DNA from 2 places in the Streptomyces sp. NPDC045431 genome. Region 1 is predicted to be linked to the other one. Evidence: riboswitches for the same ligand, from Rfam matches in the RefSeq annotation. Region 1 holds a riboswitch; the other holds the start of a gene.
What was found. A riboswitch is a leader RNA that binds a small molecule or an ion and turns the genes downstream of it on or off. The one in region 1 is predicted to bind thiamine pyrophosphate.

Region 2: it holds a riboswitch for thiamine pyrophosphate, as region 1 does, so the genes downstream of both, AB0A69_RS28585 (thiamine ABC transporter substrate-binding protein) here and thiO (glycine oxidase ThiO) in region 1, are expected to answer to the same signal.

What each region holds. Positions count from the first base shown of each region.
Region 1 is NZ_JBEZAQ010000001.1:575,979-580,766, forward strand. It holds gene pknB (Stk1 family PASTA domain-containing Ser/Thr kinase) at 1-732, opposite strand, end outside; gene AB0A69_RS02610 (thiazole synthase) at 860-1,654, opposite strand; gene thiS (sulfur carrier protein ThiS) at 1,658-1,858, opposite strand; gene thiO (glycine oxidase ThiO) at 1,855-3,135, opposite strand; TPP riboswitch at 3,133-3,245, opposite strand; gene AB0A69_RS02625 (FAD-dependent oxidoreductase) at 3,346-4,566, shown strand; gene AB0A69_RS02630 (Rv2175c family DNA-binding protein) at 4,640-4,788, shown strand, end outside.
Region 2 is NZ_JBEZAQ010000019.1:45,288-50,075, forward strand. It holds gene AB0A69_RS28575 (ABC transporter ATP-binding protein) at 1-521, opposite strand, end outside; gene AB0A69_RS28580 (iron ABC transporter permease) at 524-2,143, opposite strand; gene AB0A69_RS28585 (thiamine ABC transporter substrate-binding protein) at 2,155-3,252, opposite strand; TPP riboswitch at 3,330-3,441, opposite strand; gene rlmN (23S rRNA (adenine(2503)-C(2))-methyltransferase RlmN) at 3,471-4,583, opposite strand.

The sequences.
Region 1 (4,788 bases):
CGCCAGCCCGGGCACGGCGGCGGACGGGGCCGGAACGTCGGCGTTCAGGTGCTGGTAGAGGACCTGGGCGGGCGTGTCGCCGGAGTGCGGCTTGGCGCCGGTCAGCATCTCGTACAGGACCACACCGCACGCGTACACATCGGTACGCGTGTCGGCGGCGCCGTCCTCGATCTGCTCCGGCGCCAGGTAGGACACGGTGCCGAGCACGGAACCGGTGGTGTTCGTGGCGGCGCCGACGGCCCGGACGAGCCCGAAGTCGGCGACCTTGACCCGGCCGTCGTCCCCGATCAGCACGTTCTCCGGCTTCATGTCCCGGTGGACGAAGCCCGCCCGGTGCGCGGCCCCCAGCGCCGCGAGCACCGGCTCCAGGATGTCGAGCGCGGCCCGCGGGCGCAGGGCACCGCGCTCGCGCAGCACGTCGCGGAGGGTGCAGCCCGCGACGTACTCCATGGCGAGGTACACGTACGCCCCGTCGGCGCCCTGGTCGAAGACCCCGACCACGTTCGGGTGCGAGAGCCGCGCCACGGACTTGGCCTCGCGGATGAACCGCTCGACGAAGGTCGCGTCCGTGGCGAGGGCCGGGTGCATCACCTTGAGCGCGAGCACCCGGTCGAGCCGGGTGTCCACCGCCCGGTACACCGTGGCCATGCCCCCGACGGCGATGCGCGCCTCGACTCGGTAGCGGCCGTCGAGCAGCTGGCCCACGAGCGGGTCGTGCAGGGTCGTATCCACCCGCCCGAGTCTACGAGCCCGCACCGACACCCCTGCCGCCCCGTACGGGCCCCTGCCGTGACTGCAGCCGAGCTGTGACACCGACGGCACCTCCGGCGCCCCGTGGCGGGGCGCCGTCGGGACGCCGTCAGAACGCCGGCCGCTCCGGGTCCAGGACCGCGCGTCCCTCCACCGGGGACGACGCCTCCGCGAAGTGCCGGCGCGGGATCCGCCCGGCGCGGTACGCGAGGCGGCCCGCCTCGACCGCGTGGCGCATCGCCTCGGCCATCAGCACCGGCTCCTGCGCCCGCGTCACCGCCGACGCCAGCATCACCGCCGCGCACCCCAGCTCCATGGCGAGCGCCGCGTCCGACGCCGTACCGGCGCCCGCGTCCAGGATCACCGGCACGCGCGCGTGCTCCACGATCAGCTGGAAGTTGTGCGGGTTGCGGATGCCGAGCCCCGAGCCGATCGGCGAGCCCAGCGGCATGATCGCCGCGCAGCCGACGTCCTCCAGCCTGCGCGCGAGCACCGGGTCGTCGTTGGTGTACGGCAGGACCGTGAAGCCGTCGTCGACCAGGGTCTCGGCGGCGTCGAGCAGCTCGATCGGGTCGGGCAGCAGCGTCCGCTCGTCGGCCACCACCTCCAGCTTGATCCAGTCCGTGCCGAGCGCCTCCCGCGCGAGCCGGGCCGTCAGGACCGCCTCGCCCGCGGTGAAACAGCCCGCGGTGTTCGGCAGGACGCGGATGCCCAGCTTGTCGAGGACCGACAGGACCGAGCCCCGGACGGTCGGGTCCAGGCGGCGCATCGCCACGGTCGTCAGCTCGGTGCCGCTGGCGACGAGGGCGCGTTCCAGCACGTCGAGGCTGGGCGCCCCGCCCGTACCCATGATCAGCCGGGAGTCGAAGGCGGTCCCGGCGATGGTGAGACGGTCGTCGGCCATGGTTCAGCCCCCCTGGACCGCGGTGAGGACCTCGACGCGGTCGCCGTCGCCGAGCAGCGTCCCGGCCCACTGGCTGCGCGGGACGACGGTCTCGTTGACGGCGGCGGCGACACCGGACGGCGCGGTGGTGAGGGTGGCGACCAGGGCGTCGAGCGTGGTCGGGGCGGCGAGCTCGCGGGCCTCGCCGTTGACGGAGACGTTCATGACACTCCAACCGGAGAGACGGAAGAGACGGAAGAGGCTGCGGAAGTGGCTGCGGAAGGGGCCGCGGAGGCGGCAGAGGAGGCCGCGGAGGGAGAGGAGGTGGTGCCGGAGAGAAAGCGGGCCGGGGCGAACGGACGCGCCTCCCCCGGCAGCTCCCCGCTCGCCAGCACCTCGGCCATCACGTCCCCCGTGACGGGCGTCAGCAGCACCCCGTTGCGGTAGTGCCCGGTCGCCAGGTGCAGCCCCGGCAGCGCGCTCGGGCCCAGCAGCGGCGCGTTGTCGGGCGATCCCGGGCGCAGCCCCGCGCGGGTCTCGGTGAGCGGCAGCTCGGTGATGCCCGGCACCAGCTCGTGCGCGTCGCGCAGCAGTTCGTAGACCCCGCCCGCGGTGACCGTGGTGTCCCAGCCGAGCTCCTCGCTCGTGGCGCCGACGACCAGCTCGCCGTTCTCGCGCGGCACCAGGTACACATGGCTGCCGCGCACCACCGCCCGTACCGTCCGGGAGAGGAACGGCGCGTACGCGCGCGGCACCGTCAGCCGCAGCACCTGCCCCTTGACGGGCCGTACCGGCGGCAGGACGTCGTCCGGTACGCCGCCGAGCCGGCCGCTGAGACTGCCCGCGGCCAGCACCACCTGATCGGCGGCGAGCTCCGTGCCGTCCTTCAGGGCCGCCCCGGCCGCCCGGCCCCCGACCACCAGCAGCCGCTCCGCCCAGGCGCGGTGGAACTCCACCCCGGCCCGCTCGCACGCGGCCAGCAGGGCCGCCGTGAGCCGTCGCGGATCGACTTGGTGGTCGCCGTCCACCCGCAGCCCGCCGCGCACACCGGGCGCCAGCATGGGCTCCAGGCGGCGGCACTCACGGCCGTTCAGCCACTCGGACTGGAGGCCGCAGCGGCTCTGCAGCGCGTGCAGCTCGCGCAGGTGCGCGCGGTCGTCGGCGTCCAGCGCGACGGCCAGCGTGCCGCACGCGCGGTAGCCGACGTCGAGGCCGCCCGCCGCCTCCCGGAGCTCGGTGACGAAGTCCGGGTAGCGGCGCGCCGACGCGAGGTTGAGGCCGAGGAGCGTCTCCTCGCCGTAGTGGAGCTCGGTGACCGCGGCGAGCATGCCCGCCGCCACCTGGGCGGCCCCGCCGCCCGGCTCCGGGTCGACGACGGCCGTGCGCAGCCCCCGCTGCGCCGCCCGCCAGGCCGTGACCAGGCCGATGATGCCGCCCCCGATGACGAGGACATCCGAGCCTGTACGTGTCGATCCCGTACGTGTCGATCCACGTGGATGCATGGGCGTCCAGCCCCTCCCTTCGCCGGCATGACCCGGATCAGGTTCGTACGGTCGGAGGCCGTCCAGCCTCCCTCTCAGCCCGGTGCGTCCGGGCTCCCGCGAGTGCTCTACGGTGGCCAGCCTAACCCGACCCCCCAACGGCCAGTAAGGGTGCCTTCACTCTGGCCCGACGACCCGTCACCTACGTAAGGTGATCGCGTGAGCGAGCGGATGCATACAGAGCGGCCGACGGCCGAGCGGCGCGTCGTCATCGTCGGGGCGGGGATAGCGGGTGTGCAGACCGCCGTGGCCCTGCGCGACCAGGGCTTCGCGGGGCAGGTGCTGCTGATCGGCGCCGAGCCGCACCAGCCGTACGACCGGCCGCCGCTCTCCAAGGCGGTGCTGCTCGGCACGGCGGAGGGCTCGGCCTTCGAGGTCGACTTCGAGGCCCTCTCCATCGACCTGCGCCTCGGCCTGGCCGTGACCGGCGTACGCCCCCTCGCCCACGAGATCGACACGGAGGAGGGACCCCTTCCGTACGACGTGCTGGTCATCGCGACCGGCGCCGTGCCGCTGTCGCTGCCCGGCTCCGAGGGCGTCCCCGGCGTCCACCTGCTGCGCACCCTCGACGACGCCGAGCGGCTGCGCCCGGTCCTCGCCGAGCAGCACGACATCGTGGTCGTCGGCGCCGGCTGGATCGGCGCCGAGTTCACCACGGCCGCCCGCGAGGCGGGCTGCGCCGTGACCGTCGTCGAGGCCGCCGAGCGGCCGCTGGCGGGCGCCCTGCCGGCCGAGGTCGCCGCTCCGATGGCCGACTGGTACGAGGAGGGCGGCGCGAAACTCCTGACCAACGCGCGCGTGGGTCACGTCGAACCGGGCGAGGTGGCCCTGGAGGACGGCCGGCTCCTGCCCGCCGGGGCGGTGGTCGTCGGCATCGGCGCCCGGCCCGCCACCGACTGGCTGGCCGGTTCCGGCATCGACCTCGCCAAGGACGGCGCCGTCCTCGCGGACGACCACCTGCGCACCTCCGTGTCCGATGTGTACGCCGTCGGCGACTGCGCCTCCTTCCCCTCCGCCCGCTACGGCGAGCGGCTGCTGGTCCACCACTGGGACAACGCCCTCCAGGGGCCGCGCACGGTCGCGGCCGGCATCGTGGGCGAGGCGCCGCACCCGTACGACCCGGTGCCGTACTTCTGGTCCGAGCAGTTCGGCCGCTTCGTGCAGTACGCGGGCCATCACGGGGCCGCCGACGCGATGGTGTGGCGCGGCGACCCGGCCGGTGCCGCCTGGTCCGTCGCGTGGCTGCGGGAGAACGTCCTGGTCGCCCTGCTGGCGGTCGGCCGCCCCCGGGACCTGGCGCAGGGCCGCAAGCTGATCGAGGCGGGCACACCCCTCGACGCGGAGCGCGTCGCGGACCCGTCCGTCCCCCTGAAGGCCGCGGCCGCGGCATAGGGCGCACCGGGTCCGACGCGCCCTTGGCCCAGCCCGGGTACCGAGTGTCAGTCCGGGATGGCACGCTTGTCCCGTGACCGAGATTGACGCAAAAATCGATGCTCTCGTCCCCGCCTGGCTCCACCTGCCCGACATCGCGGAAATGCTGGGTGTCGAGGTGACGCGCGTGCGGCAGCTGGTCAAGGAGGGCCAGCTGATCGCCGTGCGCCGTGGTGAGAACCG
Region 2 (4,788 bases), on a different contig from region 1:
AGCTCCACCACGAGCCGCTCCCGCAGCCCCCGGTCCAGCTGCCCCAGCGGCTCGTCGAGCATGAGCACCCGCGGGCTGGGCGCCAGGGCGCGGGCGAGGGCCACGCGCTGCTGCTCGCCGCCGGAGAGCGCGGCCACCGCCCGGCGCTCGGCGCCCGGCAGACCCACCAGCTCCAGCAGCTCGGTCACGCGGGCGGCCTGCTCCCGCTTCGGGGCGCCGCGCATGCGCAGCCCGAAGGCGACGTTCCCGGCGACGTCCCGCTGGGGGAAGAGCTGGTGGTCCTGGAACATCAGCCCGACGCCGCGCCGGTGCACCGGCACCCCGGCCTGGTCCGCGCCGTCCAGCAGCACCCGGCCGCCGTCCACGGGCTGGAGACCCGCGACGACCCTCAGCAAGGTCGACTTGCCGCTGCCGCTCGGGCCGAGCACGCACACGATCTCGTGGTCGGCGACCGCGAGGTCCACCGCGTCGAGGGCGGCGCGGGCCCCGAAGCGTACGGTCACGCCCTCTAGGCGCAGCATGGTCAGAACTCCCCGGAGCGGTTGACACGGATACGTTCGAGCAGCAGCAGCGCCACCGCGCACACCACCATGAGGATCGTCGACAGGGCCATGGCCTGTCCGTAGTTGAGCTCTCCGGGCCGGCCGAGGAGCCGGGCGACGGCCACCGGCAGCGTCGGGTTGTCGGGCCGCGCGATGAAGACGGTCGCCCCGAACTCCCCCAGCGACACGGCGAACGCGAACCCCGCCGCCACCAGCAGCGCCCGCCGCACCAGCGGCAGGTCCACCTCGCGCCACACGCGCCACGGCGACGCCCCGAGCACCGCCGCCGCCTCGCGCAGCCGCTCGTCCACGGCCCGCAGCACCGGCAGCATGGTCCGTACGACGAAGGGCACGCCGACCAGGGCCTGGGCCAGCGGCACCAGGATCCACGACGAGCGCAGGTCGAGCGGCGGCTCGTCCAGCGTGATGAGGAAGCCGAAGCCGACGGTGACGGCGGACACGCCGAGCGGCAGCATCAGCAGCGCGTCGAAGCCGCGCACCAGCCGCCCGGCCCGCCGGGTGAGCGCCGCGGCCGCGAGCCCCCCGACGGCCAGCGCGATCGCGGTGGCGGCGAGGGCGTACTGGAGCGAGTTCCCGATCGCCTCGACGGGCGGCACGAGGAAGGTCCCGCCGCCCGCGTCGGCGTCCTGGAGGGCCCGGTAGTAGCCGAGCCCCCCGGCGAAGGAGCGCTGCACGAGCACCGCGAGCGGCAGCACGAGCAGCAGCGCGACCGTCACGAGGACGGCGGCGAGCAGCGCCCACTGCCCGGCCCCGCGCGGCCGCCGCGCGGTCTGTCCGGCGTCCACCAGCTTCAGCGCGGTCTCGCGCCTGCGGACGGTCCAGGCGTGCACGGCGAGGACGGCGCCCACGGCGGCGAACTGCACCAGGGTGAGCACGGCGGCCGTCTCCAGGTCGAGCAGCTGGGCGGTCTGCCGGTAGATCTCCGCCTCCAGCGTGGCGTACGCGGGCCCACCGAGGATCTGTACGACGCCGAAGGAGGTGTACGTGAAGAGGAAGACCATCAGCGCCGCGGCGGCCACGGCGGGCGCGAGCGCGGGCAGCGTCACCCGCCGCCACGCCCCGAACCGGGAGGCGCCGAGCACCCGCGCGGCCTCCTCCTGGCGCGGGTCGAGCTGCGCCCACAGGCCGCCGACCGTGCGGACGACGACGGCGTAGTTGAAGAAGACGTGCGCCAGCAGGATCGCCCACACGGTGGTGTCCAGCCGTACGCCCCACAGCTCGTCGAGGAGCCCGCCCCGCCCGACGAGCGCGAGGAAGGCGGTGCCGACGACGACGGTCGGCAGCACGAACGGCACGGTCACCACCGCCCGCAGCACCTGCTTGCCGGGGAAGTCGAAGCGGGCGAAGACGTACGCGCCCGGCAGTGCGACCAGCAGGGTCAGCGCGGTGGAGGCGAGCGCCTGCCAGGTGGTGAACCAGAGCACGTCGAGGACGTCGGGGCGGCCGAGCACCTCGCCCAGCCGCCCGACCTCCCAGGCCCCCTCCCCCGTCCGCAGGCCCCGGCCGACGATCGCGGCGACGGGGTAGGCGAAGAAGAGGGCGAAGAAGGCCACGGGCAGGACCATGAGCCCCGCCCGCAGGCCCGTACGCCTTACTTCAGGACGAGCGAGGACCACGACTTGATCCACTGGTCACGGTTCTCGGCGATCTTGGCGGGGGCCAGGGTGTGCGGCTTGTCGACCGTCACGCCGTGCTTGGTGAACAGCTCCGGCAGCGTCGCGTCCTTCGCGACCGGGTGCACGAACATCTGGAGCGGCATGTCGTCCTGGAACTTCTTCCCGATCAGGAAGTCGATCAGGGCCTTGCCGCCCTCCGGGTTCTTCGCACCCGTCAGCAGGCCGGCGAACTCGATCTGGCGGAAGCAGGTGCCGGTGGACACCCCGGTCGGCGCCTCGGCCGGCTGCGGCGTGGCGTACAGCACCTCGACCGGCGGGCTGGAGGCGTACGACACGACGAGCGGCCGGTCGCCCTTGGCCTGCTTGCCGCCGGCCGAGCCGGAGAACTCCTGGTTGTAGGCGAGCTCCCAGCTGTCGACGACCTTGACGCCGTTGGCCTTCAGCTTCTTCCAGTAGTCCTGCCAGCCCTCGTCGCCGTACTGCGCGGCCGTGCCGAGCAGGAAGCCGAGGCCGGGCGAGGAGCGCTCCGGGTTCTCGACCACGAGGAGGTCCTTGTACTGCGGCTTGGCGAGGTCGTCGAAGGTCTGCGGCGCCGCGAGCTTCTTGTCCGCGAAGTACTTCTTGTCGTAGTTGACGCAGATGTCGCCGGTGTCGACGGGCGTGACGCGGTGCTTGTCCTTGTCGAGCTGTACGTCTGCGGGGACCCGGTCGAGGCCCTTGGCCTCGTACGGCTCGAAGAGGCCGTTGTCGAGGGCGCGCGACAGCAGGGTGTTGTCGACGCCGAAGAAGACGTCGCCCTGCGGGGCGCCCTTGGTGAGGATCGCCTTGTTGACGGCCTCGCCCGCGTCGCCGCTCTTCAGCACCTTGACGGTGTAGCCGGTCTCCTTGGTGAACTCCTTCAGGACCTCCTTGGAGGCGTTGAAGGAGTCGTGGCTGACGAGCGTCACGGTCTTCGACTTCGTACCGCCGCCGTCGGACGCCTTGTCCGAGCCGCCGTCGCCGCAGGCGGTGAGCGTCGTGACGCCCAGCGCGGCGGCGAGGGCGCCGACCGTGATCTTCTTGGTGGTGCTCACTGAGATTCCTCCTGGGGGTGTCCAGGAAGAGACGCGGCCCCGCCCGCCGCGGTCGTGCGGCGGGCAGGGCGCAACAGCTCGAGTAACGACCGAACTTCCTACCCAGAATGACCTGGGCGAGGTTCAGAGGGTCTGCGGCCTGGACGGTTGCCGCACTCTCAGCGCTGTGGCGCTCCCCTGTCGGAATATGCAGATGTGTTCGAGCTCAGACTACAAGGTCAGCGTTCCGCGGCCGCGAGCTGTCCACAGGCGCCGTCGATCTCCTGCCCGCGGGTGTCCCGGACGGTGACCGGTACGCCGTGGGCGGCGATCGCCTCGACGAACGCCTTCTCGTCCTCGGGGCGCGAGGCGGTCCACTTCGAGCCGGGGGTCGGGTTCAGCGGGATGAGGTTGACGTGGACGCGCTTGCCCTTGAGGAGGCGGCCCAGCAGGTCGCCGCGCCAGGCCTGGTCGTTGATGTCGCGGATGAGGGCGTACTCGATCGAGACGCGGCGACCGGACTTCTCGGCGTACTCCCAGGCGGCGTCCAGCACCTCGCGGACCTTCCAGCGGGTGTTGACGGGCACGAGGGTGTCGCGCAGCTCGTCGTCGGGAGCGTGCAGCGAGACGGCGAGGCGGCACTTGAAGCCCTCGTCGGCGAAGCGCAGCATCGCGGGCACGAGGCCGACGGTGGAGACGGTGATGCCGCGCTGCGACAGGCCGAGGCCGTCGGGCTCGGGGTCGGTCAGCCGCCGGATGGCGCCCACGACCCGCTTGTAGTTGGCGAGCGGCTCGCCCATGCCCATGAAGACGATGTTGGAGAGGCGGGCGGGGCCGCCCGGCACCTCGCCGTCCCTGAGCGCCCGCATGCCGTCGACGATCTGGTGCACGATCTCGGCGGTCGACAGGTTCCGGTCGAGGCCGGCCTGGCCGGTGGCGCAGAAGGGGCAGTTCATGCCGCAGCCCGCCTGCGACGAGATGCACATGGTCACCCGGTCCGGGTAGCGCATGAGGACCGACTCGACGAGCGTGCCGTCGTGCAGCCGCCACAGGGTCTTGCGGGTGGTGTCGTCGTCGCACGAGATGTGCCGTACGACGGACATGAGGTCGGGCAGCAGCTCGGCGGCGAGCTTCTCGCGCGAGGCGGCCGGGATGTCGGTCCACTCGGCGGGGTCGTGCGCGTACCGCGCGAAGTAGTGCTGGGAGAGCTGCTTGGCGCGGAACGGCTTCTCGCCGATCGCGGCCACGGCTTCCTTGCGCTCGGCGGGCGTGAGGTCGGCGAGGTGCCGTGGCGGCTTCACGGCCCCGCGGGGGGCGACGAAGGTGAGCTCTCCCGGGGCGGGGCGTGGCATGACCTGGTACTCCTCAGTAAAGACGAGGCCGCGGTACGTGAGCCGGGTGACCTCACCGGATGGTCCCCGTCCCGAAGGGGCCACGGGGCCGAAAGGGCCCGCCGCTCCGATGCGACGAGCCCTTCCAGGGTAACCGGACGGCGGTTCGGCCTGTTCCCGTCAGCCGGCGCCCACGAACAGCACCAGCAGCAACCACACCACCGGC